Regions from separate parts of the Zafaria sp. Z1313 genome, predicted to be linked through region 3. Evidence: riboswitches for the same ligand, from Rfam matches in the RefSeq annotation. Region 3 holds a riboswitch; each other region holds the start of a gene.

Region 1 (7,199 bases), on a different contig from region 3:
TCGAGCGCGGAGGCGATCGCGGGCAGGGCCGACTCGTCTCCGGCCAACAGGTGCCAACCGGCCGCCGGGTCCGGGGAGTACATCCCACCCGGGCCGTTGAAGCAGAGCTTGTCGCCGGGCTGCGCGGCGGCCGCCCACGGACCGGCGATGCCCTCGTCCCCGTGGACGACGAAGTCGATCTGCAGCGTCCCGGCGTCCGGGTCGACGGAGCGGACGGTGTAGGTGCGGCGCACGGGCATCTGCTCGGGCTCCAGCCGGGAGCGGAGCTCGTCGAGGTCGTACGGGGGCTCGAGGCCGAGCGCGGGATCGGCGAAGAGCAGCTTGACGTACTTGTCCGTGGCGTCCTTGTCCTGGTAGCCGGCGAAGCCCTCGCCGCCGAGGGTCAAGCGCACCATGTGCTCGGAGAGCCGCTCGGTGGCGAGGACCTCGAGGACGGTCTGGGGGCGCTGCGGACGCGGGGCGGGGGAAACGCTCATGCTGAGGACACACTCCTTCGGGCCGGCCGCGGGCCGGCGGTTGCCTTTTGTCCACCCAATCCCACGAATCCCGTCAATGCAAACGCCCCCGCCCCGGACGGCGTCCCGGACGGACTCCAGGCGGCTTGCATCTTGAGAATGATTCTCAATAGACTGGCCGCGTGAGCCTCCATCTCCTCTCCTCCCTCGACTTCCACTGCCGCGACCAGGCGCTCACCCGCCTCCGCGCCGACCACCCCGACGCGGTCGTCGTGGTGCACGACCTGCTCGAAGGCGAACGGGTACTATGCCGCACGGACATCCCCGGGCGCTCGCCCTGGCCGTGGACCCCGCATCCGTCGAGGACCAGCTCTGGGACCGCCACACGCTCTGGGAATCCGGGCTCAGCAGCCTGCCCGCCGACGACCGCACGGCCGGCGAGTTCCTGATCGAGGCGTTCGCGCAGTGCCGCGAGGTGCTCCTCGTCGAGGGCCTCTTCGCCCACCTCCTCGGCGGCGGCTCCGCGGGCTGCCAGTCCGGTGGGGCGGGGTTCGTCCAGGCATGCAGCTCATCGCCGAGATCGCCCCCACGGGCCCGCCTGCTCCACGCCGAACTCGGGCCGGGCACGGAGCCGCCCACGCCTGGCTCCCGGGGACCCTTCGGCACGGTGGAGCTCCGCGCCGGGCGGCCTCTGCAGGCGAACCGCTTCCGCGCGACCCTGCCCCGGATCGCCGAAGGCGTCGCCTGGCTGCGCGGCGACGTCTGGCTCGCCGACTCCCCGACCGCGCGGCTCGGCGTGACCGGGATCGGACCCCGCGTCTGGATGGAGCACCTCGGCACGTGGGGCCGGCGGGCGGCCGGGACCCGGCTCCTGATGACCGGCCCGGACATGGCCGGTGCCGCCGAGGAGGCCGCCGCGGCCCTCGCCGCCTGCGAACTCACCGACGCGGAGCTGTCCCGCGCCGGGACCACCGGGGCGCCGCACGGCGCTCCGTCCGAGAACGGCAGCACGATCCCAGGAGGAACCCCATGAAGGTCCGCAACTCGCTCCGCGCCCTCAAGTAGCAGCCCGGCGCGCAAGTGGTGCGCCGCCGCGGCCGCACGTTCGTCATCAACAAGGCCAATCCGCGGCTCAAGGCGCGCCAGGGCTGACCGTCCCGGTCCGGTGCGGTCCGGTGCGTTGCTTGCCGAAGCGTCGCACCGGGCCGCTAGGATGGAGGCAGCTTCACGAGATGCGGCCACACGCAGGGCTCCGACCCGGCCGCGCACCAACCCCATGCTTCACGGGTGGTTCGGATGACGAAGCGGTCCGGTGCAATACCGCTCCGGGCAAGAGCAACGGAAGGCACACCTTCATGAACGCACCCGACGGCAGCTGTCGCAGCTACCGCGACGGACACGACATCTACCCGCTCCGCCTGGCCCGCGCCCGGAAGGACCCCACCGCGTGGCAACCGGCCCACGTCACGGCGTTCCTTCCCGGTTTCCGGGTGGCCGTGATGACGGCCGGTCTGAAGGTCGCACGCTACACGGCCCATGACGTGGCCGAGATCGTCCGGCTCCTGAACCTGGCCGGCCAACGGCTCGACCACCGCGTGCGCTGGGCTTCCGAGCCGTTCGAGACGCTGTGGTGGCATTGCGCCTGGAACGAGGCGGCCCGGATCCTCGGCGTCCCGGAGGACCCCGGCGTCGGGGCCGGCCGCCGCTACTTCAGCCTCTCCAGCGACGAGCTGGCCCCGTGCGATCTGGAGCACGATCCGGAACTCGGCCTGCGGTTCGTCGAGGTCACGGCGGGCCTGCTGCACAGCGGGGCCTGAGCCGCCCTCAGCGGAACAGCGGCTCTCCAAGGAACCCGGCGAGCGCCTCGCGGTGCTCGGCCGGGATGCGCAGCAGTCGCTGTTCCGCAGTGGAGAAGAACGCCAGGGTCGTGATCGCGCGCACGCAGACGCCGCCGTCGACGGGATCGTGGAACTCGTAGGCGATGTCGAACGAGGCGGGCTTGACCGAGCTGATCCAGACGTCGACCCGGGCCGGGACGTTGCGGTAGTCCAGCGGGGCCACGTAGCGGACCCGGTGCTCGACGACGAGCGTCTGCGTGTCGGCCGGAACGGTGGAGAACAGCTCGACGACGGGCTCGGCGCCGGGCTTGCCCGTCCCGCCCGGCACGCCGAAGGCCGCGATCCGCGCCTCCTCCATCATGCGGACCAGGTTGACGTTGTTGATGTGGCCGTAGGCGTCCATGTCGCCCCACCGCATCGGCACGCCGACGCTCAGGCGGCGCCCGCTCACGGCGTCTTCCGCGGCAGGACGGGCATCGCCGAGGTGGGCGGCCCCGCGACACGTTCGGGTTCCAGCAGCCCCAGCCGCTCGAGGCCCTCGCAGATCCCGGCACCGTCCGGCGCGTACACCCACGGCGTCCCCGGGGTGGAGTCCATGGTGCCCATCGAGCGGCCGCCGGCCAGGACGGCTTCCGACGGCGTGAGCTGGCGGATCGCGATCGCCCGCACCTGCCCGGGGTGGCGGCGGGCGAACTCGGCGTAGATCTCCGGATCGTGCTGTCCGTCGTCGCCGACCAGGAGCCAGCTGATGTGCGGGAACTGGGCAGCCAGGCGGCGCAGCTGGTCCACCTTGTGCTGCTGCCCCGAGCGGAACCAGCGCCCCTCGGTCGGCCCCCAGTCCGTCAGCAGGAGCGCTCCGGCCGGGTAGAGGTTGCGGGAGAGGAAGCGGGTGAGGGTCGGGGCCACGTTCCAGGCGCCCGTCGAGAGGTAGAGCACCGGGGATCCCGGGCGGGTGCGCATGAGCCGCTCCATCATCACGGCCATGCCGGGCGTCGCGACGCGCGCGTGCTCGCTGAGCACAAAGGAGTTCCACGCGGCCAGCAGCGGGCGCGGGAGGGCGGTGACGACGACGGTGTCGTCGATGTCGGAGACGACCCCGAAGTCGATCGAGCGGTCGACGACGAACACGGACACGTCCGCGGGTTCCGAGGACTCGCTGCGCAGGGTCACCGCGTGCCAGCCGGGCGCCAGGTCCACCGTGATCTTGACGTCGAGGACGCCTCCGCGGTCGGCGTCGACGCGGAAGGTCCGCCCGCCGATCTCCGCGACGACCTCGGCGTGCGGGATGGGCGGGGAGATGAAGTTCCTCCAGCCGCGGACGCCGTCGGAGACGACCTTGGACTTGGGCAGGCCGTTCGTGAACGCGCCGGGCCGGGCCAGGACGATACGTGCGAAGACCCGCACCCAGCCGTCGGCCCCGCTGACGCCGTAGCCGCGGAAGGGCAGGACGGTGGCCACGAGTCCGCGGCTCCGGCCGCCTCGCTCGCGGAACGCGTGCCATCCGTCTTCAAGGCGGACCCCCAGGTGGCGGGCGTGCTTCACGGTGTTCGGTGCTGCCATGGCCCCAGTCTTTCACGCACGCGGCCGTGGGGCCGTCACCGCGCGGCGGCGGAAACGGGCACCGAAAACCCCTCGCATTCTTCTACATTCTGTAGAACAATGGGCGGCATGATGTTTGAACACGAGGACGGCCAGCCCGTCATGATCCTGGACACCGAGCAGTGCTGGACGCTGCTGGGACGCACCCACCATGGCCGGATCGCGCTCAGCGTCGCGGGCAACGTGGACATCGTCCCGGTCAACCACGCGGCCCACGAGGGGAAGCTCTACTTCCGCACGGCCCCCGGGAACAAGCTGGCCGGGCTCACCATCAACCCGACGGTCGCGTTCGAGTCGGACGGCATCCTGAGCGACCAGGCCTGGTCCGTCGTCGTCCGCGGCACGGCCCGGGTCCTGGAGACCGAGGCGGAGATCGAGCTCGCCCGCGCCGCCGGCGTCCGCCCCTGGGTCCAGACCCTCAAGGACACGTGGGTGGAGATCACCCCGCGCGAAGTCACGGGCCGCCACTTCCTCCTCGGCAACCAGCCGGAACAGCTCGACGAGTCCTGACCCCGCCCTAGCGGAACGCCGCGTGGCCCGTGAGCCGCTGGCCGAGGATGAGCAGGTGCACTTCGTCGGTGCCCTCGTAGGTGCGCACCGACTCGAGGTTGTTGGCGTGGCGCAGCGGCGAGTGCTCGAGCGTGATCCCGTTGCCGCCGAGGATCGTGCGCGCCTCGCGGGCGATCGCGATGGCCTCGCGGCAGTTGTTGAGCTTGCCGACGCTGATCTGCTGCGGCGAGAGCGTGCCCGCGTCCTTCATGCGCCCCAGATGCAGCGCCAGGAGGAAGCCCTTGTTGATCTCGAGCGCCATGTCCACGAGCTTGGCCTGCGTCAACTGGTAGGCGGCGAGCGGCCGCCCGAACTGCATCCGCCGTTGCGCGTAGTCCAGCGCGGCCTCGAAGCTGTCCCGCGCCGCGCCCATGGCCCCCCAGGCGATCCCGTAGCGGGCCTCGTTCAGGCACGTGAACGGGCCCTTGAGCCCCAGCGCCCCGGGCAGCACCGCGTCGGCGGGCAGGCGCACGTCCTCGAGCTCGATCCCGCACTGCACCGAGGCCCGCATCGAGAGCTTGCCCTCGATCGGGGTGGCCGTGAAGCCCGGGGTCCGGCCGGGAACCAGGAAGCCGCGGATGCCGTCGTCGCTCCGCGCCCAGACGACGGCGACGTCGGCGAGGTTCGCGAGCCCGATCCACCGCTTGGCGCCGTTGAGCACCCAGTCGCCGGAGGCGTCCCGGCGGGCGGTCGTGCGCATCGATCCGGGGTCGGAGCCCGAGTCCGGCTCGGTCAGCGCGAAGCAGCCGATGAGCTCCCCCGCCGCCATGCCCGGCAGCCAGCGCCTCTTCTGCTCCTCGGAGCCGAAGCGGTGGATGGCCGTCATGGCCAGCGAGCCCTGGACGGAGACGAACGTGCGGATCCCGGAGTCCCCGGCCTCGAGCTCGGCGGCCGCGATCCCGTACTCGACCGCGCTGCGGCCCGCGCAGCCGTAGCCCTCCAGGTGCATGCCGAGCAGGCCGCGGCGCCCGAGCTCGGGCACGAGCTCGGCCGGGAAGCGGGCGGAGTCGTACCACGTGCCGATGTGCGGCCGGACGGCCTCGTCCACGAAGCCGCGGACCTCGGCGCGCAGGGCGAGCTCCTCCGGGCCGAGCAGGGCGTCGACGTCGATCAGGTCCGCCGGGCTCGCTCCGTCCGCGCGGGACTCCTGGGCGGGGAACTCGTCGGCGGGGGACTCATTGCTCGGGGCGTCCACTGTGGCCTCCTTGCCGTGGGGGTGCGGTTGCTGCGGCGCGGATCCATCATGGCACGCAGGCCCTACACCGAGCGCCGCAGCGGGACCTCCTTGATGAAGACCACGCAGAGGAACGCGGCGAGGGCCACGGCCGCGGAGATCAGGAAGACGACGGCGGTCGCCTCGCCGAGGGCGCCTGGGCCGCGGGACGCGACCTGCTCCGAGAGGACGGCGCCCAGCACGGCGACCCCGGCGGCGCCGCCGACGGAGCGGAAGAACGCCACGGAAGAGCTCGCCGTGCCGATCTGGGTGACCTTCACGGTGTTCTGCACGGCGAGGACCAGGTTCTGCAGCATCATGCCCATGCCGAGCCCGTTGAGCACCATGCCCGCGGCGAGGTACCAGAACGGCGTGGAGGCGTCCATGAGGCCGAGCATCCCGAGCCCGGCGACGTTGGCGAGGGAGCCGATGACCAGGAAGACCTTCCAGCGCCCAAAGCGGCTGATCAGCTGCCCGGAGACCACGGAGCCGATGAGGTTTCCGAGGATCATCGGCATCGTGTAGACGCCCGCCATGGTCGGGGTGGCGCCGACGGCGAGCTGGAAGTACTGGCCGAGGAACGCGCCCGTGCCGAACATGCCGACGCCGATCGCGATGGAGGCGAGGATGGCCAGGGCGGTGGTGCGCTGGCTGATGATCTTCAGCGGGATCACGGGATCGGGGACCCGCCCTTCGACGAACAGCAGCACGGCGGTGAGCACGAGCGAGCCGCCGACCATCACGGCCGTCTGCCACGAGGCCCACGCGAAGCCGCCCTCCTGGCCGACGAACGAGACCCAGATCAGCAGCGTGGCCACGGCCGCGGTGACGAGGAGCGATCCCGCCCAGTCGATGTAGACCTTCCGCGGCACGTGGACGAGGTGCAGGGTCTTGTGGATCAGCACCATGGACACGAGCGCGAGCGGGATGCCGATCCAGAACGTCCAGCGCCATCCGAGCGGGGTGTCCACGATGAAGCCGCCGAGCAGCGGCCCGCCCGCGGTCGCGACAGCCATGACGGCGCCGAAGTAGCCGGAGTAGCGGCCGCGTTCCCGCGGCGGGATGACGGAGCCGATGACGGCCATGCCCATCGCGGTCAGTCCGCCCATGCCGAGGCCCTGGACGACGCGGGAGGCCATGAGCATGGGGATGTTGAGGGCGAATCCGGCCAGGAGCGAGCCGATGACGAACACGGCGATGCCGATCTGCGTGAGCAGCTTCTTGTCGAAGAGGTCGGCGAGCTTGCCCCAGATCGGCGTGGAGGCCGCGTTGGCGAGCAGCGCCGCGGTGATCGTCCAGGCGAAGTCGGTCTGGGAGCCACCGAGGTCGGCCATGATCGTCGGCAGGGCGATCGAGACGATCGTCGCCGCGAGCATGGCCGCGAAAAAGCTCGCGAGCACGCCCGTGATGGAGCGCAGGACCTCCTGCCTGGTCATCTGCGGCACGTCCGCGACGGGCTCGGGACGGACGACGCCGGGGCCCGGCTCGGGCGCGGAGCCCGGCCGGGGTGGGGCGTCCGGCGCCGGCGGGACGATCGGGGTCGCC
Region 2 (7,199 bases), on a different contig from region 3:
GCTGCTTCTGGCCGCCGGAGAGCCGGGCCGGGTAGGAGCCCGCCTTGTCGGCGATGTCCACGATCGCGAGGGCCTCCTGGGCGCGGCGCGTGCGCTCCTTCTTGCCCACTCCGGCGAACTTCAGGCCCAGCTCCACGTTCTGCAGGGCGGTGCGGTTGTTCAGCAGGTTGAAGTGCTGGAAGATCATGCCGATCTGGTGCCGTGCGCGGCGCAGCTCCTCGTCCCCCAGCGCGGTCAGTTCCGTCCCGTCGACGACGACCCGACCGGAGGTGGGCCGTTCGAGCAGGTTGATGTTGCGCAGCAGCGTGGACTTGCCGGCGCCGGAGAAGCCGATGATCCCCTGGATGGATCCTCGGGGGATCTCGAGGGAGACGCGGTCGACGGCGGTGAAGTCGGCGTCGCCGGTCGTGAAGACCGTGGAGACGTCGTGGAGGCTGATCATCGGGTGCTCCTTGACTGATCGGGGGACGCCGCGGCGGGCGCGAGGCGGTACCTGGCTCCCCGGTGGGTGTCCTTGAGGCGGTCGCCGGCACCGAAGAGCTTGTTGCGCAACGTGCCGGGGGCGTATTCGGTGGGGTAGGCGCCGCGGGCCTGCAGCTCGGGCACCACGAACTCGACGACGTCCTCGAAGCTGCCGGGCGTGATCGCGTAGGCGAGGTTGAAGCCGTCGACGTCGGTCTCGTCGACCCAGGAGATCAGCTCCTCGGCCACCGAGGCCCCGGAGCCGACGATCCGCGGACCCATGCCGCCGATCCCGGCGAACGCCGCGAGGTCGCGGACCGTCCACGCGCTGCCGTCGTCCTTGCGCGCCTGCTGGAAGTTCGCGACGGCGGACTGGATCGCGTTCGACTCCACGTCCCCGATCGGGGAATCCAGCTCGTAGCGGGACAAATCGATCCCGAGCCAGCCGGAGAGCAGGACGAGGGCCCCCTCGTCGGAGGCGTAGGACTGGTACTCGTCGTGCTTGGCCCGGGCCTCGGCGTCCGTGGCGGCGGTGATGACGGTGAGCATCGTGTAGATCCGCACGTCGTGGCGGTCCCTGCCCGCGGCCTCGACGGCGTCGCGGATGCGGGCCACGGAGGCGCGCAGCAGCTCCTTGGTGGGCGCCCCCACGAAGACGGCCTCGGCGTTTCCGGCCGCGAACCCGATGCCCCGCGGGGAGGCCCCGGCCTGGTAGACGACGGGGACGCGCTGCGGGCTCGGCTCGGTGATCGCGATGCCCGGGACCTTGAAGAAGCGGCCCTCGTGCCGGATCGGATGGACCTTGGAGGGATCCGTGAAGACGCCCGCCGCGCGGTCGCGGACCACGGCGTCGTCCTCCCACGAGCCCTCGAGCAGCTTGTAGACGACCTCGAGGTACTCGTCCGCGTGGTCGTAGCGGGCATCGTGCTCGAGCTGGTCCTCCTGGCCCATGTTGCGCGCGGCCGAGGGCAGGTAGCCGGTGACGACGTTCCATCCCACGCGGCCGCCCGTGAGGTGGTCCAGTGTCGCGAGCCGGCGGGAGAACGGGTACGGGTGCTCGTAGGCGGTGCCCGCGGTGACGCCGAAGCCGAGGTGCTCGGTGACGAGGGCCATCGCGGAGACCAGCAGGAACGGGTCGTTGACGGGGACCTGCGTGCCCTGCCGCAGCGCCGCCTCGTCCGAGGCCCCGTAGACGTCGTAGGTGCCCAGGACGTCCGCGATGAACACACCGTCGAAGAGGCCCTTCTCCAGGGTCTTGGCGAGGTCTGCCCAGTAGCGCAGGGTGTTGTACTCGGCCGAGCGGTCCTGCGGGTGGCGCCACAGGCCCGGGGACTGGTGGCCCACGCAGTTCATGTCGAAGGCGTTGAAGCGGACGTGTCGGCGTTGCGGAATGCTCATGGGGTCCTCCTGGACGGGTCCGTCCCGGCGGTGCCGGACGGGACGGGTTCTGCGGACGGGGGCGCCGACGGGGCGGCGCGGAGGGCCGCGGGCGGCGCTGACGGTGGCATGCGGCGTCCTACGCGTAGCGGACCGGGACGTCGCCGACGGACTCGAACCACGCCGGCGCGGTGCCGTTGACCTCGTAGTCCCCGACGATGCGGGCCTTGTAGATGGCGGGATTGTGGGTGGCGATGGTCCGGGCGTTGCGCCAGTGCCGGTCCAGGTTGCAGCCGGCGGCCGTCGAGGACGCGCCGAGCCCGTCGAAGAGCTTGGACGCCGAGGACAGGACGATCGGCTGGACCACGGTCTGGGCCCGATCCGCGACGAGCTCGCAGACCGCGAAGCGCTCCTCGGGGCGCAGCCCCGGATCGGCGAGGACGGCCTCGACCTCCTGGACGGCGGCGACGACGACGGAGTCCACGGCGAAAGCGTTCGCCGAGATCTCCCCGATCACCTGCAGGACCTGCGGCTCCCGCCGCGGCGGCACGCCCGTCCCCGTGCTGAACGCGCGCGTGCGGGCCTGCACGGCCGAGCGGGCGTCGGCGAGCGCGGCGCGGCAGATGCCGGCCTGGACGGCGAGCAGGACCAGCTGGAACACGGCGGACTCGGGGTGGGCGGCCAGGTCCTCGGGGCCGAGCAGGGTGTCGACGGGGACGTCCTCGAAGTGGGTCGAGCCGGTGCCCGTGAGCTGCTGGCCGAAGCCGTCCCAGTCGTCGAAGATCTTCACGCCCGAGTGCTGGGTCGAGACGATCCCGACGTGCCGCCCCTCCGCGGACGGATGCGAGGCGGCGACGGCGACCCAGTCGGCGAAGATCGTTCCGGTGCAGTAGTACTTCTTCCCGCTGATCCGCAGCCGCCCCTCGCCGGCCTCGGCGAAGACGGTGTTGTGCCCGCCGAGGGGGTTGCCGCCGCGCTCGGTGTAGGCGTTGCCGACGAGCTGGCCGGCCGTGAAGCGCGCGAACCAGCGCTCCCTCACGGCCTCGTCGGGATGCTTCAGGACGAGCTCGGTGAAGCCGATGTGCGCGCGCAGCAGGTGCGCGACCTGGGAGTCGGCCTCCGCGAGCTCGATCAGCAGGCGGAACGTGTCCGTCAGCGAGGCCCCGTGGCCGCCGTGCTCCCGCGGGACGCGCAAGGCGCCGAAGCGGGCCCGGTTGAGCCAGCCCACCTGCTCGAATGGCAGGATGCGCTGGGCGTCCCGCTGGGCGGCTCCCGCGGCGATCTCCGCGAACACGGGGCGGAACTGCGCCGCGAGCTCCTCGTAGGCCTCCCCCACGGGGACGCCCGGCGTGAGCTTGAGCAGGTGGCGCGGTTGCGGCGCGGATTCGTCGACGGGCAGGCCCTCGGCGACGTGGACGGTGTCGAAGGCGTCGGTGGTCCCGGGCAAAGAAGTCATGGCGATCTCCATCGGTCCTGGCGGTAGCACCTTCCTCCCGTTCCCGGGAAGGGGTTGCTGCGGCGTCACGGAGCCAGATCTCTCGGCCGCTCTGGATGGTTTGTTGCGTCCATTCTGGACACGATCGCGGCCCGGACGCGAACGCGACGGCCTCCGGACCGGCCCGCCCGGGGCGCCGAGCACGGCGAACGGATCGAACATCAGGGCGGGGAAACCGCCAAACAACGCGGATTCTTCACCGACCGACCTCCTCGGACGGACCCCGCGAAACAATTCGCAACGAAGACGCCATTCTTTGCCGCGCCGCCGTCATGTGACGTTCACTGGAAGGGCAACCATCCAGAGCGGCCGAGAGATCTGGCTCGACGACGCCGCAGCAACCACCCCGACCGGGACCGGTGCTACCGCCAGGACCGATGGAGATGATCATGACCGCTGCACCCGCCCCCACGACCGCCGGGCCCGCACGCCTTGTGGCGCCGGAGTCCCCGGGCCCGACCGGACGCCCCGGGACGCCTCGGACCGCCGCCGGGGCCGCGCTGCCCGTCGCCTTCGAGGCCCTCACCCGCTCGTTCGGCTCCGGCGACTCCGCGCGCACGGTCCTGGCCGGCATCGACTTCGAGGTCGCCGCGGGCGAGGTCCTGGCGATCCTCGGCCCCTCCGGCTGCGGCAAGTCGACCCTGCTGCGCGCCGTCGCCGGGCTCGACGCTCCCACCTCCGGGCGCGTGGCGATCGGCACGGAGCCGGTCAACGGCCTCGACGAGCGCACCGCCGTCGCCTTCCAGGAACCCCGGCTCCTGCCGTGGCAGTCGGTCCGCGCCAACGTCGAGCTCGGGCTGCCGCGCGGCACGTCGAAGGCGGAGGCCGCCCAGCGCGTCGACGAACTGCTCGAGCTCGTCGAGCTCGGACCCTACGCCGGCCACCGTCCGCGCGAGATCTCCGGGGGCATGGCGCAGCGCACCTCGCTGGCCCGCGCGCTCGCCCGCCGCCCCGGCGTCCTGCTCCTCGACGAGCCGTTCGGCGCCCTCGACGCCCTGACCCGGCTCAAGATGCAGGACCTGCTCCTGGACATCCACCGCGCCCACCCGGCCACCGTCCTGCTCGTCACCCACGACGTCGACGAGGCCCTCCAGCTGGCCGACCGGATCCTGGTGCTCGGCCCCACCGGGAGCGGCCAGGGAGCGGGAATCGCCCAGGTCCTCGAGGTCCCCGGCGAGCGCCCGCGGGACCGCGCCTCGGCCGAGCTCGCCGCGCTGCGCTCCTCCCTCCTGGAGACGCTCGGCGTCGACCCGCACCGCCGCTGAACCACACCCGCACGACTTCCGGCCCCGCGCCGCGCCCGAGCCGGGCGGCCCCGGGAAGCCGGGCCCCGGCGTCGTTCCCTGGACGCCGCCCGCCATCACCACCACAGCAAAGGACCGTTCCATGACCCGCACCGCTTCCGCCCACCTGTCCCGCCGCCGCCTCCTGGGCCTCGGCACCGCCGGCGCCGCCGCCGTCCTGCTCGCCGCCTGCGCCGGCGAGGGATCCGGGCAGGCCGGGGCCGCCACGGCCGCCGGCGACGCCGCGGGATCCGGCGCCACCACCCTGAACATCGACTTCGCCACCTACAACCCGCTGAGCCTGGTCATCAAGGAGAAGGGCTGGCTGGAAGCCACGCTCGCCGACCGCGGCGTCACCGTGAACTGGATCCAGTCCGCCGGCTCGAACAAGGCCAACGAGGCGCTGCGCGCCGGCGCGGTCGACGTCGGCTCGACCGCAGGCTCCGCCGCCCTCCTGGCCCGCGCCAACGGTTCGCCGATCAAGGTCGTCAGCCTCTACTCGCAGCCGGAATGGGCCGCGCTCGTCGTCCCCTCCGGATCGCCCATCACCTCCGTGGAGGAGCTCAAGGGCAAGCAGATCGCCGCCACCAAGGGCACCGACCCCTACTTCTTCCTCGTCCAGGCGCTCGAGGAGGCCGGGCTGTCCATCAACGACGTCACGGTGCAGAACCTGCAGCACGCCGACGGACGCGCCGCCCTCGAGAACGGCTCCGTGGACGCGTGGGCCGGGCTCGACCCGATCATGGCGGGGGCCGAGGAGGCCGGCGCGACGCTGCTCTACCGCAACCTCGACTTCAACACCTACGGATTCCTCAACGCCACCGAGGAGTTCCTGGAGGCCTCCCCCGAGCTCGCGCAGGCCGTCGTCGACGCCTACGAGAAGGCCCGCGGATGGGCCGCCGAGAACCCGGAGGAGACGGCCTCCATCCTCGCCGGCGTCGCCGGGCTGGACCAGGCCGTCGCGGACAAGGTCATCCTCGAGCGCTCCAACCTCGACGTCGACCCCGTACCCGGCGAGGCCCAGGTCACCGTCCTCACGGCGATCGCCCCGACCCTCGTGGACACGGGCGACGTCAAGACCCAGGCCGACGTCGACGAGGCCATCGCGAGCATCGTCGAGGCGTCCTTCGCCGGGAAGGCCGACGCCTCCACCATCAAGGAGGCGTGATGGCGTTCGGCCCCAACACGAGCGCCGTCGCCGAGGAGGCGATCGCCCGCGGCACGGCCGGGGGATCCGCCGGCACCGGGAGTTCCGGCCCGCGGCGTGGCACGGCCGGCGGGAAGCGGCGCGGGCGGCGCGTGCTGCTCGGCGCCGTCGTCCCGCTGCTCCTGCTGGCGCTGTGGCAGGCGTCGAGCACGCTCGGCTGGGTGAGCGAGAACCGCCTGCCGGCCCCGTTGTCCGTGCTCTCGGCCGGCGTGGACCTGGCCGAGCGCGGCGAGCTGTGGACGCACATCGGCATCTCCGTGCAGCGCGTCCTGCTGGGCTTCGGCATCGGCGCCGCGCTGGGCCTGGCCGTCGGCTCGCTCGTCGGGCTCTCGCGGCGGGCCGACGCGCTCCTGGGACCCACGATCGGGGCGTTCCGCGCCGTGCCGTCCCTGGCCTGGGTGCCTCTGTTGATCCTGTGGCTGAAGATCGGCGAGGACTCGAAGGTCACGCTCATCGCGATCGGCGCGTTCTTCCCGATCTTCACCACGATCTACCTGGCCCTGCGGCACGTGGACAAGAACCTCGTCGAGGCCGCCCGCGCGTTCGGCCTCAAGGGGCTTCGCCTGCTGACCACCGTGCAGCTACCGGCCGTGGTGCCCGCGATCTTCTCCGGCCTGCGGCTGGCCCTGGCGCAGGCCTGGCTGTTCCTCGTGGCGGCGGAGCTCATCGCCTCCTCCATGGGGCTGGGCTTCCTGCTCACGGACTCGCAGAACAACGGGCGCACCGACCGGCTCCTGCTGGCCATCATCCTGCTCGCCGTGATCGGCAAGGCCACCGACGCGCTGCTGGGCATCGCGGAGCGCAAGGCCGTCGCCCGCTGGGCCTGACGCCCTCGGAAACTTCCCACGTCCAGCGGCCCGGGCCGGCTAAATCCCGGCGTGTCGGCGCGACACGCCGGGGCCGGCCCGCGAGAACCGGGAACCTTTCCCACCGCGGCACCCGAACCCGCGCCTACGCCACCGCCAGAACCGATGGAGATGATCATGACCTCGTCCGCGACCACCGCCACAGCCGCCGCCCCTGCCCCGGCCCTGCCCGCCATCCCGCCCGCCCGGACGGACGCGGAGGCGGCCGAACACGCGTGGACCGAGGCCCAACGCCTCGCCTTCTGGGAACAGGCCGCCCACCGGCTCGAGTGGGCCGAGCCCTGGCACACGGTCCACTCCTCCACGGGCACGGACGCCGCGAAGCGCCGCGGCCCGGAGCTGCGCTGGTTCGACGGCGGCAAGCTCAACGCGGCCGTGAACTGCGCCGACCGGCACGTCGCGGCCGGCCGCGGGGACAAGGTCGCCCTGCACTTCGAGGGCGAACCCGGCGACCGCCGCACCGTGACGTACCGCGAGCTGGCGGAACTCGTCGCCCAGGCCGCGAACGC
Region 3 (7,199 bases):
GGCCGATCCCGCGATGCATCCCGTGATCGACGGCTCCGGGACGGTCCGGGCCACGCGCGGCGGGGCGCCGGAGCGGCTCGGGCCCGGAGCCGAGTTCGGCATGGACATGCGCCTCGGCGTCCCGTACCGGATCAGCAACCGCGTCGTGGAGTTCGAGGAGGGCCGGCTCATCGCCTGGCGCCACTTCAGCGGGCACCGCTGGCGCTACGAGCTCGAGCCCGCCGAGGGCGGGACCCTGGTCCGCGAGACCTGGGACGCCTCCCGTCTCAAGCACAAGTGGCTGCTGCGGGTGCTCGGCTTCACCCGGACGACGCCGCGCAACATGGAGCGCACCCTCGAGCGCCTGGCAGCCCACTTCGCCGACGGGCGCGGGGACGCGGACGACGCCGGATCCTCCCCGGGAGCCTGAGCCCGCCCGGGCACGGGGCCGGGGCCCCGGCGTCGTCCTGGGCCTAGGCGACCGTGGTGCCGAAGGCGAGGCCCAGCAGGTAGGTCACGGCCGCCGCGCCGAGCCCGATCGCCAGCTGGCGCAGCCCCCGCTTGGCCGGCGATGCGCCGGAGAGCAGGCCGACGACGCCGCCCGTGCCCATGAGCGCGGCCCCGACGAGCACGACCGAGACCGCGACGGCGGCGAGGCCGGTCAGGCCCAGGAGGTACGGGATGATCGGGATCAGCGCGCCCGAGGCGAAGAAGCAGAAGCTCGCGGCGGCCGCCCCGAGCGCGGAACCGATCGTGTCCGGCTCGTCCTCCTCCTCGGCGGCCCTCTCCGGCTGCAGGGACAACGACGGATCGCAATCGCAGGAGAAGTAGCCCATGCGTTCGGCCGCCCGGTGCTCGGCCGCCTCGGCGCTCATGCCGCGGGCCTTGTAGACGAGGACGAGCTCGTTGGCGTCCAGGTCCAGGTCCGGCGCGGCGGAGAGCGTGACCTGGGTCGGGCGGGCGGCCTCCATGAGCTCGCGCTGCGAGCGCACGGACACGAACTCGCCGGCGGCCATCGACAGCGCCCCCGCCAGGAGCCCGGCGATGCCGGAGAAGAGCACGAGGGCGCTGGAGACGCCGGTCGCGCCGATGCCCATGACGAGGGCCAGGTTGGAGACCAGGCCGTCGTTGGCGCCGAAGACGGCGGCCCGGAAGTTGCCGGAGAGCCGGTGCCTTCCGCGCGTCGCGAGGCCGCGGACGACCTCCTCGTGCACGGCCTCGTCGGCGGCCATCTGGCGCGTCGCGTCGCGGTCGTCGGCGTACGGTGAGTTGCCCTCGGCGCGCTGGGCCAGCGCGAGGATGAACACGGAGCCGACGTGGCGGGCGAGGAAGCGCAGCACGATCCGGTGCAGCGAGGGGCGTGTGCGCTTGTCGGCGTGCTCGCCGAGCAGGGCCGCCCAGTGGCGTTCGTGGCGGAGCTCGGCCTCGGCCAGGCCCAGGAGGATCTCCCGCTCCTCGCCCTCGCGGTTGGCCGCGAGCTCGCGGTAGACGGCGCCCTCGGCCCGCTCGTCGGCGAGGTACTTGCGCCAGCGGCGGATGTCGCGGTGGGACGGAGTGCGGTGGACGGCGGTCGGGGCGGGGCCGTGGGGTACGGTGTCGCGCGGTTCGAAGCCGCGCTGTTCGGGGATGGGCATGGATCCTCGTTCGGTCGGTCGGCCCAGGCGGAGCCTGGGGGCGACGGTCGAGGATCTGGGTACGGCGAACCTCGGACCGCCACCGGCGGGCCGAAGGTCTCGCTCGCCCGGACCGTGGTCCGGGTGGATTGCCGGGCCACGCTCATCGTGGCCAGTATGTCGACAAGTCCGCTGCCTCCTCCGCCCGCCGTGGCGGGGGAGGGGCTGGAACTACTCCCCTTCAGCCGACCAGTATACGCGTGTGGCGTCCGCACTGCTCCGACGACGGCGGTTCCGTGAGGGTGAACGTGGCCGGAACGCCGCGGCGCTTCCCGGCCGCGGCGGTCCGGACGACGAGCCGGAGGGCGCCGCGGTCCCAGCGCGGCGCGGCGCAGGCGTTGGCCAGGGCGCGTTCCAGGGCGTGGGGGTCCTCGGCGAGGTACCGGTACCGTTCTCCGGCGACGTAGAGCGTCACGGTGCCGAGCTCCGTGTCCAGGATCGGCAGGACGGGGATCGGGCTGGACGCCACGGCGGGCCTTTCGCTGGACTCTTGCCCGTGCCGGCCGGCGCGGGCCGCTTCCTCATCCGAACCACCCATGAACCTGGGGTTGGTGCGCGGCCAGTCGGAGCTTGGCGCCGCGTCTCGTGAAGCTTCACACAGCGTAACCCCGCCCCCGCGGTGCGGGAACGGGGTTACGGAGCGTGACGGACCGGGGCGCCCGGGCGTCGGCCGGGCGGCCGGGGCCGGATCAGTGGGGCCGGCGCGCGGGGCCGGGTCAGCGGGCGGCGGTCTCCTCGAGGGACACGCCCTCGGTCTGAACGCGCCCGGCGACGCGGTCCTCCCAGGCCGCGGTCACGTCCCGGCTCGTGGCCGGGGTCGCGAGGCTCACGGCGACGTAGACCACGATGGAGGCGGCGAGGCCGACGTAGATCGGCTCGTTCGCGTAGACGCCGTCGTAGGGAGCGTCGCCCTGGATCTCCAGGATGATCATGGTCCCCAGCGTGAAGAGCGTGCCCGCGGCCATCGACCAGGCGGCGCCCGTGCCGTTGCCGCGCTTCCAGAGCAGGCCGCCGAGGATCGCCACGAGGAGGCCGCCGACGAGGATGTCGTAGGCGATGGTCAGGGCCGCGACGACGTCCTTGACCATGATGGCCAGGAGAATCGTGACGACGCCGAGGCCCAGGACCCACCAGCGGTTGGCGCGGACGTCGTGCTCGGGGTTGGTGCCCGAGTTGACCTCGATCTTCTTGCCGAACCAGCCGGCGACGAACGGAGTGACGTCGGTGCGGGCCACCGTCGCGGCGGCGATGAGCGCGCCGGAGGCCGTGGACATCATGGCGGCGACGGCCGCGGCCAGGACGATGCCGCCGACGGCGACGGGCAGGAGGTTCATGGCCACTTCCGCGTAGACGACGTCCTTGCCGCCCTGGGTGAGGTCGATCTCGGGCAGTGCCACGCGGGCTGCCATGCCGATCACGGCGCCGGCGATGCCGTAGAGCACGCAGTAGAAACCTGCCGTGGCGCCGCCCCAGCGGGCCACGCGCGGTGTGCGGGCGGTGAAGACGCGCTGCCAGATGTCCTGGCCGATCAGCAGGCCCAGGGTGTAGACCACGAAGAACGTGATGATGGTCTGGACTCCGATGCCGTCCCAGCTGAAGAAGGCCTGGCGGGCGCGCTCCTCGATTCCGCCGGACAGACCGCCGAAGCCGCCGGCCGCGGCGATCGTGAAGGGGAGCATGAGGGCGAAGACGCCGACGGTCTTGATGACGAACTGGACCTGGTCGGCGAGCGTGATGGACCACATGCCGCCGATCGTGGAGTAGACGAGCACGATCGCTCCGCCGACGGCGATGGAGGCCTCGCGCTCCCAGCCGAAGAGGACGATGAAGATCGTGGCGTACGCGCCCGTGGAGGTGGCGCAGAGCATCAGAGTGTAGGCGAGCATGACGACGCCGGAGGCGTTGGTGGCGTTGTGGTTGCCGTAACGCAGCGTGAGCATCTGGGAGACCGTGAAGATCTTCAGGCGCTGAAGGACGGGCGCGAAGGCGAGGCTGAGGAGCATGACGCCCACGCCGATGGCGATGACGAGCCAGGCGCCGGAGATACCGTGCTGGTAGCCCAGGCCCACGCCGCCGACGGTGGAGGCGCCGCCGAGGACGACGGCGGCCATGGTGCCGGTGTAGAGCATGGGGCCGAGCCGGCGGCCCGCGACGAGGTAGTCGCTCGAGTTCTTGGTGCGCGACTTCCCCCACCAGCCGAAGGCCAGCATGGCGGCGAGGTAGGCGACGACGATCGCGATGTTGATGATTTCCATGGGGAGGGTGTCTTCTCGAGAGGGGAACGGTGTGAGCTGTTTCACCACTGGTAAACAACTGTTGCCACACAGGCTAGTGTGATTCGAGTTACAGGTCAATTGTCCTAAGCTGTCTTTCATCCCCGAAGACCCGTCCGACCCGCCGGAGGCGCTGCCCATGAAGGCCCTGCCCGTTGAGCCCAGCAACGCGCCGATCGCGATCGGCTCGCGCATCCGGGCGGCCCGCCATGCGCAGCGGATGACGATCGAGCAGGTCGCGGCGTCGACGGGGCTGACCAAGGGCTTCCTGTCCCGCGTCGAGCGCGACCTGACCTCGCCGTCGGTCGCCTCGCTCGTGACGCTGTGCCAAGTGCTCTCCGTCTCGGTCGGCGAGCTCTTCGCCCAGCCCGAGACCCACCTCGTCCGCCTCGCGGAGGCGCCCCGGGTTTCGCTCGGCGGCAGCGGCATCGAGGAACGCCTCCTCACCGCTCGCTCCGAGCGCCGCCTGCAGGTCATCCGTGCCGTGATCGAGCCCCGCGGGGCGGGGGAATCCGAGCTGTACTCCGTGGACTGCGAGGCCGAGGTCCTCCACGTCGTCTCCGGGCGCTTCATCATCATCTTCTCCAACGACCGCTTCGAGCTCGAGGCCGGCGACTCGGTGACGTTCCCCGGGCGCGAGCCGCATACGTGGATCAATCCGACCGACGAGGAGGCGGTGGTCCTGTGGACGCTCGTCCCGGCGGCCTCGAGGTGAGCGCCCCGCAGCGCTCGGGCCGCTGAGCCGTGCCCGCCGAGGCACCGCCGGGCGGCCGGGGGCACGGTCCCTCCGTGGCGGAACAGGAGCGGACGAGCCGGCGCATCGTCGTCGTCTCGTCCCTGCCGTTCGCGGCGCTGCGCGCCCGCTTCGAGGAGCTCGTCCCCGCGCTCGACCTCGCAGGAGCGGAGGACGACGCCGGGGCCGGGCTCGCGTGGGAGGCCCTGCGCGGCGGGGCGGAGTGGCCGGCGGAGTACGGCCTGCTGCGCTTCGGGGCCGAGGACCCGGGGGCGGTCCTCCGCCCGGCCGCCGTGCGCCGCTAGCCGCGCGCGGCCGGACCCGTGGCCTGGTCCCAGGCCGAGCGGATCCACGCCCGGTCGGCCTTCAGGCAGGCGCGGCACAGCCCCGCCCCGAGCACCACGAACTTCACGGACATCCCCGCCAGGTCCGAGGGGTCGAAGAGCACGCTGAAGGGGACCAGCAGGACAAACGCGAGCCCCGCCCACCAGTGGTAGGGCCCGGCCGGGCGTCCGGCGGCGGTGGCCAGCCCGTGCCGGTCCATGAGGCGCGACTGCCGGCGGGTGAAGACGACGGCCGCCCCGACGAGCAGCAGCATCACGGCCACCGTGCCCAGGGACCGCCAGGGGCCCAACGCGGGGCGGAACGCGAAGACGGCGGCCACGACGAGGGCCAGCGAGACGACGATCCACGCCGGGACGGCCATCCGGCGTTCCGCGGACGCACGCGTCGCGGGTGTCGGAGCCGAGGGCTTCCCCGGGTCGTGGGAGGGTTCCGGTGTCATCGGGCCATCGTAGCCTCCGGCACCATTTCCGGGCGCAGGAGTTGTAGGGCCGCCCTCTGGACAGCCCGTGGCCGCGGATCCACCCTGAAGGCACGGCGGGACTGCCGTTCCGCCTCCGGCCGCCGCGGAACGGCGGTCAGCAGCGAGGAGTTGCACAACCCATGAAGAAGTGGACGCGTTGGCAGGACTGGGTGGTCGTGGCCTGCGGGCTCTACGCCGCGTTGTCCGTGCTGTGGATGGAACCCGCCGGGGCCTCCCGCGGCCTCCTGATGACCATCGGCATCCTGCTGGTCGTCGCGGGCGTCGCGAACCTGGCCTCCGTGGCGATGCCGGGCATCGAGTGGGCACAAGCCGTGATCGCCCTGGCCCTGGTCGCCGCCCCGTGGATGGGCGGATTCGCCTCCGCCATGATGCCCGCCATGACGGCCTGGATCGCCGGCGGCGTGGCCCTCGTGGCCACCGGGCTCGCCCTCAAGCCGAGCATGGAGGGGTACCGCGAGCACCATCACCGGGCCGCCTGAGGCGGACCGGAGTCGGCGGCCGGGGCCCGTGGGCCCCGGCCGCTCAGCGCAGTACGACCGTCCGGTTCCCGTTGAGGAACACCCGGCCCTCGCAGTGCCAGCGCACCGCGTTGGACAGGGCCTTGCACTCCGTGTCCCGGCCAGCCGCTACGAGGTCCTCCGGCGTGAAGGTGTGGTCCACCTCGACCACCTGCTGGGCGATGATCGGGCCCTCGTCGAGCTCGCTGTTGACGTAGTGCGCCGTGGCGCCCACGGTCTTCACGCCCCGCGCGAACGCCTGGTGGTACGGCTTGGCGCCCTTGAAGGACGGCAGGAAGGAGTGGTGGATGTTGATGGCCCGGCCCGTCAGCTGGCGGGCGAGGTCGTCGGAGAGCACCTGCATGTAGCGGGCCAGCACCACCAGGTCGATCTCGAAGCGCTCCACGAGCTCCAGGAGCTTCGCCTCCGCCTCCGGCTTGCCCGCCGCGGTGACGGGGACGTGGAAGAACGGGATGCCATGCCACTCGACCGACTGCCGGTGGTCCGGATGGTTGGAGACGACCGCGCCGATCTCGATCGGCAGCTCGCCGATCCGGGTCCGGAAGAGCAGGTCGTTGAGGCAGTGGTCGAACTTCGAGACCATGATCAGCACGCGCCGCCGGGCGCTCGCCGGCCGCAGCTCCCACCGCGCCTCGAACGAACCGGCCAGTTCCGCGAGCTCCGCGCGCAGCGGCCCGGCGTCGCCGTCCGCGGCGAAGTGGACGCGCAGGAAGAAGTGGCCGTGGTGCAGGTCGTCGAACTGCTTCAGCTCGCGGATGTCCCCGCCGTGGCGCAGGAGCGCGCCGGTCACGGCGTGGACGATCCCGGGCCGCTCCGGGCTGTCGAAGGTGAGGATGTGCTCCCCGGGCGCGCTGGGCATGTGGTGTCCTTCCGTCTCAGCATTCGACCACGTTCACGGCGAGTCCGCCGCGCGAGGTCTCCTTGTACTTGGATTTCATGTCCGCGCCGGTCTCGCGCATCGTCTTGATGGCCTGGTCGAGGCTGACCCGGTGCTCCCCGTCCCCGGCCCTGGCCAGGCGGGCCGCGTTGATGGCCTTGACCGATGCGATCGCGTTGCGTTCGATGCAGGGCACCTGGACGAGTCCGCCGACCGGATCGCACGTGAGCCCGAGATTGTGTTCGATCCCGATCTCCGCGGCGTTCTCCACGTGCTCCGGCGTCCCGCCGAGCACGGCGCACAACGCCCCGGCGGCCATG
Region 4 (7,199 bases), on a different contig from region 3:
TTCTCGTTGGTGAAGTACTGGACGTTGAAGACCAGGGCGGCCGCGGCGCTGAAGAGGAAGAAGTCGTACCACTCCATCGCGGTGCCGACGAGGGCGCCGACCGCGACCTTGGTGGCCTCCTTGTCCGTGATGGTCCGGGTGGCCCCGGCCTCGAGGTTGGTCTGGGTCATGCTGTGCCTCCGCAAGGGGTGCTGGTGGGGAAGGGGAACGAGTGGGGATCGGAACGGGAGGGATCCTGCGTCCAGCATTCCACTGTGAGGGCCGTCACGGGGCTTGGTTTCGCCCCGGAAATGACGCACGATGGTGTGCAAAAGCACAATTTGTGCCCATGTGACCCCTCGAAAGGCATCACGTTCTGTGGATGGACACAACAAGGAGCTCGACCGACGCTGGGACGCCCTGCTCGACCGGCTCTCCGTCGACGCGCTGACCGAGGCGTTCCTCGAGCGCGTCCTGGGCCTCTCCGACTACTCCGAAGCGCTCCTGCCCGTCGCGGAGATCCGCCGCACGGGCACGGGGTCGTTCGCCGCGCTCATCGAGAGCCTGCGCCCGGACCCCGATTCGGCCCGGCTTTCCGAGGTCCTCGCGGGGATCGCCGCCGACGTCGGGGTCTCCCGCGCGCGGGCCGGCATCCCGGTGGAGTCGCTCATGACCGCGATCCGGCTCGACTTCTCCGTGTTGTGGGGCGCGCTGACCGCGATCGCCGGCCCCGGGGACGCGCCGCTGCTCGTGGGCCGGGCGGACCTCGTGTGGGACGTCGTCGACAGCTACGCGAGCCAGACCCAGGGCGTCTACATGGCCGAGCGGACGCGGATGGCCCAGGAGGAGTCCTCCGTCAAGCAGGGCCTCGTCGCCGCGCTGTTCGGCCCCTCGCTCGCCCCGCCCGGGCAGCTCGAACGCGTCGCCGACGGCCTCGGCCTCGATCCCGACGCCGCCCTGGCCGTGGCCGTCGCTGCCGGGGAGGACGCGGCCGGGCTCCGCGTCGCCCTCGCGCTGGCCGCCCGGCGCGGGCTCGAGGTGTTCACGCATCCCTTCGCCGACGCGCTCGCGGCGTTCTGGGTGCCCGGGCCGGGCCGCGGGGCCGCCGGGCAGGAGGCGCTCGAGCGGGTCCTGGGCCTGCGCTGCGGGCTGGTCCCGTCCGTGGAGGGCCTCGCCGGCCTGTGGTCGGCGGCGCGGCTGGCCCGCGAGCTCGCCCTCTTGACGACTCCGGACGACACCGCCGCGCTCACCCCCTTCACCGCCTGGGCGCGTCTGGCCAGGGTGCGCCTCGGCGAGGCCGGGCTGGGCGCCGATTCCGACGTCGTGCTGGCCTTGGCGGGCTGCGGCGAGGTGGAGCGGGTCCGGCTCCGCGAGGCCGTCGGCGCCTACCTCGAAACGGGGAGCGTCTCCGCGTCGGCCGTGCGGCTCTTCTGCCACCGCAACACCCTCATGAACCGGCTGCGGCGCTTCACCGAGCTGACCGGCATCGACCCGACGATCCCCCGCGACGCGGCGCGGCTCGTCGTCGCCTGGTCCTAGCCAGGGGCCGGGCTATCCGGCGGGGGTCCCGGGGTAGAGGAGCACCCGCCCGTCGACGACCTCGACCTTATGCGTCCTGACCCCGGTCGTGGCCGGCAGGCACAGCGCGGCCCCGTCGGCGAAGGAGAACTTCGCGGCGTGGACGGGGCACTCGACGCAGTCGTCCTCGATCCAGCCCTCGGCGAGCGAGGCGGTCTCGTGCGTGCACTCGTCGTCGAGGGCGTAGAAGTCGCCGGACTCGGTGTGGAACACGGCGATGTCGTTCCCCGTGGGGTTGTCCTGGCCCTCGATGACGATCGCCTCGCCCTCGGGGATCTCGTCCACGGACCCGACGTTCATCGGCTCGGCCATCTCTGCTCCTTCACGCTGCCCGTCCGGGGTCCCGGCGGGTTCCCCTCCATCCCACACCGCAGGGGGCCGCGGCGGCAAACCGGGCCCCCTGGTGCCGCGCGCGGGATGCCGCGGCGGCGCGGGACGTGGACGACGCCGGAGCTAGCCCCTCGCGTCCCGGTGCGGCTCCGCCACGTGGCGGGCCGGGGACGCGGCGCCCGCGGAAGCCGGGGCGGCCGCGACGGGCGGGGTCGCGCCCTCGTCTTCCCCGCCGGCGCCGCCCTGCGGGGTGTCATGCAGGTGGCCGAGCTGGCCCTCGCCGAGGGACTCGGCCGGCAGATCGCGCTCGATCTTGGTCGCGAGCGGGTCCTCCGTGACGAACGCCAGGGCGAGCGCCGCGAGGAGCGCGAGCGGCGCGATCCACAGGAACAGCGGCACGAGGGCCTCGTTGTAGGACGCGACGATGAGCTCCCGCACGGGCTCCGGCAGGGAGGCGACGAGCGCGGGGGTCAGCGAGTTGCCGCCGTCGCCCGCACCGGCCCCGGCCGGCATCTTCTCGACGAGGAGCTCCTTGAGCCGGCTGGCGAAGAGCGAGCCGACGACGGCCGAGCCCAGGGTCGCGCCGACCTGGCGGAAGTAGTTCTGCCCGGCCGTCGCGGTGCCGACCATCGAGAGGTGGAAGGAGTTCTGCGCCACGAGGGTCAGCAGCTGCATGCTCGCGCCGAGGCCGATGCCCATGACGGCGAGGTACGCGCAGATCAGGGCGACCGGGGCGTCCGCGTGGATCGTGGAGAGCAGGACCAGGCCCAGCGCGGTGACGAGCGTTCCCGTGATCATGACGGCCTTGTACCGGCCCGTGACCGAGACGCGGCGGCCGACGAGGACCGAGGTGACCAGGAGGCCCCCCATCATGGGGATCATGAGCAGGCCGGCCTCGGTGGGGCCGAAGCCCGTGACCATCTGCAGGTAGGTCGGCATGTAGCCGATCGCCCCGAACATGGCGATGCCGGTCATGAGCCCGGCGACCGTGGTCAGGTTGAAGTTGCGGTTGCGGAAGAGGGCCAGCGGCAGGACGGGTTCGGCGGCGCGCGACTCGACCCACACGAACAGGGCGCCGGCGACGGCGGCCGCGGCGAAGAGGCCGAGGATCGTCGGGGAATCCCACGCGTAGGTCCCGCCGCCCCACGTGCCGGCGAGGACGAGTGCGCTCGTCGCGACGGCGAGGAGCGCCATGCCGAGGTAGTCGATCCGGCCGCGCTGGGCGGCGGAGGGGCGCGGGATGTGCAGCAGGAAGACGGCGGCGAGGACGGCGAGCACGCCGAGCGGGATGTTCATCCAGAACGTCCAGCGCCAGCCCGGGCCCTCCGTGAGCCAGCCGCCGAGCAGTGGTCCGGCGACGGAGGAGAAGGCGAACACGCCGCCCATGATGCCCATGTACTTCCCGCGCTCGCGGGCGGGGACGACGTCGGCGATGATCGCCTGCGAGAGGATCATGAGCCCGCCGCCGCCGATGCCCTGGATGGCCCGGCCGAGGATGAGCACGTTCATGTCCTGGGCGAGGGCGCCGATCACGGAGCCGCCGATGAACACGATGATCGCGAAGAGCAGGAGCGGCTTGCGGCCGAACATGTCGCCGAGCTTGCCGTAGACGGGCATCATCACGGTCGAGGCCAGGATGAAGGCCGTGATGACCCAGGCCATGTGCTCGACGCCGTGCAGCTCGCCGACGATCGTCGGCAGGGCCGCGGCGAGCACGGTCTGGTTGAGGGAGGCGAGCAGCATGGTGACCATGAGGCCGCCGAAGAGCAGGACGAGGTGGTTCTTGCGGTCCGCCTCGGGGGCGGGCGGCTGCGCGGTGGTGCCGGGCGTGGTGGTGGAAGTGGTCATGGCCGGGGACGCAGGACCTTTCTGAAGACGTCGGTGGATTCGCCGAGGTGGGCGCCGAGCTCTTCGAGCGGGGCGCCGGGGAACTGGCGGTAGGTGAAGCGGACGATCGTGGCGGCGGCCATGAGCAGCGCGCGGCGGGCCGCGGGGTCCTCGCCGAGCTCGGCGGAGACGGTGGCCGGGTCCTCGCTGAGGCGGTCGTTGACGGCCGAGTCCACGAGGACCTCGGCGTCGTTGAGGTGCTGGACCACGCGCCCGCGCAGCTCGGGGTAGCGGCCGACGAGCTCCTTGCGGCGCTCGAAGCGGCTCCCATCGCCGACCACGGTGGACAGGACCTCCGCCATGAGCCGCACGGTGCGCTCGAGCAGCTCGGCGTCCGAGGCGCGGAAGCGCTCGATGAACTCCTGCCGGAGCTCGGGGGCGCGCATCCCGAGGACGGCGTCCTCCTTGGAGGGGAAGTAGTTGAAGAACGTGCGCTTGGAGATGCCGGCGCGGCGGGCGATCGAATCGACCGTGGCGGCGGCGAGGCCGTCCTCGAGGGCGAGGGCCGAGGCCGCCTCGTGGACGGCCCGCCAGGTCTCGAGGCGGTTGCGCTCGCGCAGGCTCAGGGGTGAATCATGCATGGGTACAGTTTATGCACCAGTGCAATCTTTGCACAACTGCAGGCCACGTGACCTTGGCCGCCTCCCGTGACGGCGGATGACGAGGTGACCCCGCGTGACGGAAGTCCTTGCCGCGGCCCGGGCCGGAGCGTGAGACTCGTGGCCAGGAATCAAGAGACCCGGCCTGAAGGCCCTGGCCGGTCGGGCGGCAACCCTCCTCGCTGTAGCGGGGTGCCCCAGGTGACGATTCGACGCCCGCCGCGGCGGCGGGCGTAAGTACGGCGCACGCGCCCGCATGCGCCACGACGCGAAGGGCAGGACCCAACATGACCTCCACCACAGAACAGGCTGCGGGCACCGGCCAGCAGTCTCCCACCGGATCCGCCACCCCGAGGACCACCGACCTCGACGCCGAGCGCGCCCGCCGCCTCGACGACGCCGCGTCCTTCTGGGCGGGCCGCATCGGCGAGGACACGGCCAACGCGAAGGCCGTCTACCGCGCCCACGGCGTCTCGGAGCGCTCCGTCGCCACGCGCGTCACGGCGGGCCGCCACGAGTTCGTCGTCGACGAGCCCGCCGCGCTGGCCGGCGACGATTCGGACGCGAGCCCCGTCGAGTACGCCCTCGGCGCGCTCGTGTCCTGCCAGGTCGTGGTCTACCGGCTCTACGCGCACCAGCTCGGCGTCGCGATCGACTCGCTCGAGATCACGGCGGAGGGCGACCTCGACGTCCGCGGGATCTTCGGCGCCGATCCGGACACGCGCCCCGGCTTCACGGCGGTGCGCCTGACCGTTCACCTCAACGGGCCGGAAACCCCCGAGCGCTACGAGGAGCTGCACCAGGTCGTCGACGCGCGCTGCCCGGTGCTGGACCTCTTCGCCCGGCCGACCCCCGTCAGCGTCGAGCTCGCGGTCAACGCCGACTGAGGCCGGCCCGAGCGGCCGCGGCGGGCCGGACGACGGCGGGACCCTACGGCAGCGGGCGCCCCCGGGCCGCGGTCCACAAGCGGTACCAGTCCACGGCCCCCATGGCCGCGGCGGCCCGCTCCGCGCCGGCGCACGCGGCGATCCGCGCCGGGTTCGTGGTGCCGATGACCGGGCGGATCCGGGCCGGGTGGCGCATGAGCCATCCCAGCACCACGGCCTCGGGCGCGCAGCCGAGGCCGTCGGCGAGTTCCCGGACGACGCCGGACGCCTCCTCCTCGGGCGACGCCGCCCCGCTCCCGGGGCGGGGCGCGGCACCCGGGCCGGGCTCCGGCGTCGTACTCCTGCCCGAGTAGCGCCCCTGGGCCAGCGCGCCCCACGCCTGCAGCTCCACGCCCTCCGCGCGGCAGTACTCGATCGTGCCCTCGGGGAAGGAGAGCGCCCCGCCCTCGGGGTGGTTGACGAGGACCTGGGACTCGAGCCAATCGCGCCGGTGCAGGCCCATCTCGAGCTGGTTGACCGCCGGCGCCTCGCCGAGCGCGTCCTGGAGCGCGCGCATCTGGGCCGCCGACATGTTCGAGACGCCGAGCCGGCCGACCTTGCCGGCGTCCCGCAGCCCGGCGAACGCGGCCGCGACGTCCTCCATCGGGGTCAGCGGGTCCGGGCGGTGGATCAGCAGCGCGTCGAGCCGTTCGATCCCGAGCCGGCGCAGGATGTCCTCGACGCGGGCCGTGAGGACGGCGGGCGAGGAGTCGTAGCGGCCGCCCGACCCGTCGGGGCCCGCGAGCACGATCCCGCACTTGGACTGCAGCTCGATATCGTCCCGCAGGCCGGGCCGCTCCGCGAGGACCCGGCCGAAGACCTCTTCCGCCTTGCCGCGCGTGTAGATGTCGGCGTGGTCGAAGAGGGTGATGCCCGCTTCGAGGGCCGCGTCGACCGCGGCGTGGGCGGTGGCCAGGTCGCCGGCGTCCGGCGGCGCGTCGTCCCACCCGCCGCCGAGTCCCATGCAGCCGAACACCAATCGCGATCCGTCACCCGCCATCCCCCCACGTTATCCACTCCCGGGCGGTGATGGGCCGCTCATACAACGGAAATCGGGATCGTGATGCGGGGCCGGGGCGGCGGGCCTCAGCCGTAGACGAGCGTGCGGAGCAGGTGCGTCGCGACGCCGATCGCCGCCCCGGCCGCCACCTGGCCGGGGGTGTGCGCCCGCAGGACGAGGCGCGACCAGCCCACCGCGGCCGCCGCCGCGAGCCCGGCGACCCCCACGGCCGGCACGGGCCCCAGGAACTGCAGCGCCACGTAGACCGCGACGGCCGTGTGCACGGAGACCTTGTAGAACGCGTTCGCGACGAGGCACAGCACGAGCCCCGTGAAGATCCCGCCGAGATCGAGGAACAACGCGTCCGGCGCGTCCATGAGGCGCAGCGTCCACACCCCGCCGAGGATCGAGAAGCCGGAGGTCAGGAACGGCCAGTAGCGCTGCCGCCGCTTGGGGATGTGCCGGCTCGAGACGACGCCGCCGCGGGCGAACCACAGCACCCCGAGGAAGGGCAGCACCGTGGTGAACAGGACCGCGACGAGGGCGTGCGGCCAGCCGATGCCCGGCACGACGAGGGGCCGGCTCAGCAGGTACGCGGTCGCGACGACGGCGGGCGCATACAGCTCGCTGATCCACCAGGCCGCGCGCTCCGCCGTCGTCCGCTCCATGCCCACCATGCTAGGCGGGCCCCGGACGCCCGGCGCCCCGTGCCACGATGGGGGCATGGCCACCCGCTTGCTGATCGTCGCCGACACCCACCTGCCCCTGCGCGCCCGCGGACTGCACCCGGAGCTCTGGGAGCGGATCGAGGACGCCGACGTGGTCCTGCATGCCGGTGACTGGGTCGACGAGGCCACGCTCGACGCCTTCGAGGCGCGCTCGCGGCGCCTGATCGGCGTG

What was found. A riboswitch is a leader RNA that binds a small molecule or an ion and turns the genes downstream of it on or off. The one in region 3 is predicted to bind S-adenosylmethionine.
Region 1: another riboswitch for S-adenosylmethionine. It lies ahead of ACQ3I4_RS15005 (hypothetical protein); the one in region 3 lies ahead of ACQ3I4_RS10705 (hypothetical protein).
Region 2: another riboswitch for S-adenosylmethionine. It lies ahead of ACQ3I4_RS09925 (ABC transporter ATP-binding protein); the one in region 3 lies ahead of ACQ3I4_RS10705 (hypothetical protein).
Region 4: another riboswitch for S-adenosylmethionine. It lies ahead of ACQ3I4_RS08420 (OsmC family protein); the one in region 3 lies ahead of ACQ3I4_RS10705 (hypothetical protein).

Annotation. Positions count from the first base shown of each region.
Region 1 covers NZ_JBNWUK010000022.1:25,207-32,405, forward strand. Annotated here, with positions in the region: gene ACQ3I4_RS14990 (siderophore-interacting protein) at 1-476, opposite strand, end outside; gene ACQ3I4_RS14995 (GTP-binding protein) at 763-1,488, shown strand; partial or broken gene ykgO (type B 50S ribosomal protein L36) at 1,485-1,607, shown strand; SAM riboswitch class IV at 1,679-1,797, shown strand; gene ACQ3I4_RS15005 (hypothetical protein) at 1,811-2,272, shown strand; gene ACQ3I4_RS15010 (acyl-CoA thioesterase) at 2,280-2,744, opposite strand; gene ACQ3I4_RS15015 (App1 family protein) at 2,741-3,853, opposite strand; gene ACQ3I4_RS15020 (pyridoxamine 5'-phosphate oxidase family protein) at 3,962-4,402, shown strand; gene ACQ3I4_RS15025 (acyl-CoA dehydrogenase family protein) at 4,410-5,555, opposite strand; gene ACQ3I4_RS15030 (MDR family MFS transporter) at 5,699-7,199, opposite strand, start outside.
Region 2 covers NZ_JBNWUK010000008.1:94,151-101,349, reverse strand. Annotated here, with positions in the region: gene ACQ3I4_RS09940 (methionine ABC transporter ATP-binding protein) at 1-442, opposite strand, end outside; gene ACQ3I4_RS09935 (LLM class flavin-dependent oxidoreductase) at 439-1,860, opposite strand; gene ACQ3I4_RS09930 (acyl-CoA dehydrogenase family protein) at 1,979-3,295, opposite strand; SAM riboswitch class I at 3,301-3,397, opposite strand; SAM riboswitch class I at 3,628-3,718, shown strand; gene ACQ3I4_RS09925 (ABC transporter ATP-binding protein) at 3,724-4,599, shown strand; gene ACQ3I4_RS09920 (aliphatic sulfonate ABC transporter substrate-binding protein) at 4,721-5,785, shown strand; gene ACQ3I4_RS09915 (ABC transporter permease) at 5,785-6,651, shown strand; gene ACQ3I4_RS09910 (acetate--CoA ligase) at 6,808-7,199, shown strand, end outside.
Region 3 covers NZ_JBNWUK010000010.1:7,540-14,738, reverse strand. Annotated here, with positions in the region: gene ACQ3I4_RS10715 (SRPBCC family protein) at 1-409, shown strand, start outside; gene ACQ3I4_RS10710 (VIT1/CCC1 transporter family protein) at 453-1,613, opposite strand; gene ACQ3I4_RS10705 (hypothetical protein) at 1,834-2,121, opposite strand; SAM riboswitch class IV at 2,134-2,243, opposite strand; gene ACQ3I4_RS10700 (sodium:solute symporter) at 2,369-3,907, opposite strand; gene ACQ3I4_RS10695 (helix-turn-helix domain-containing protein) at 4,065-4,640, shown strand; gene ACQ3I4_RS10690 (hypothetical protein) at 4,715-4,963, shown strand; gene ACQ3I4_RS10685 (hypothetical protein) at 4,960-5,442, opposite strand; gene ACQ3I4_RS10680 (SPW repeat domain-containing protein) at 5,604-5,963, shown strand; gene purU (formyltetrahydrofolate deformylase) at 6,007-6,861, opposite strand; gene ACQ3I4_RS10670 (L-serine ammonia-lyase) at 6,878-7,199, opposite strand, start outside.
Region 4 covers NZ_JBNWUK010000006.1:150,205-157,403, reverse strand. Annotated here, with positions in the region: gene ACQ3I4_RS08445 (MFS transporter) at 1-170, opposite strand, end outside; gene ACQ3I4_RS08440 (helix-turn-helix domain-containing protein) at 358-1,518, shown strand; gene ACQ3I4_RS08435 (bifunctional 3-phenylpropionate/cinnamic acid dioxygenase ferredoxin subunit) at 1,531-1,869, opposite strand; gene ACQ3I4_RS08430 (MDR family MFS transporter) at 2,011-3,735, opposite strand; gene ACQ3I4_RS08425 (TetR/AcrR family transcriptional regulator) at 3,732-4,355, opposite strand; SAM riboswitch class IV at 4,503-4,619, shown strand; gene ACQ3I4_RS08420 (OsmC family protein) at 4,661-5,260, shown strand; gene ACQ3I4_RS08415 (aldo/keto reductase) at 5,304-6,299, opposite strand; gene ACQ3I4_RS08410 (phosphatase PAP2 family protein) at 6,386-6,967, opposite strand; gene ACQ3I4_RS08405 (metallophosphoesterase family protein) at 7,023-7,199, shown strand, end outside.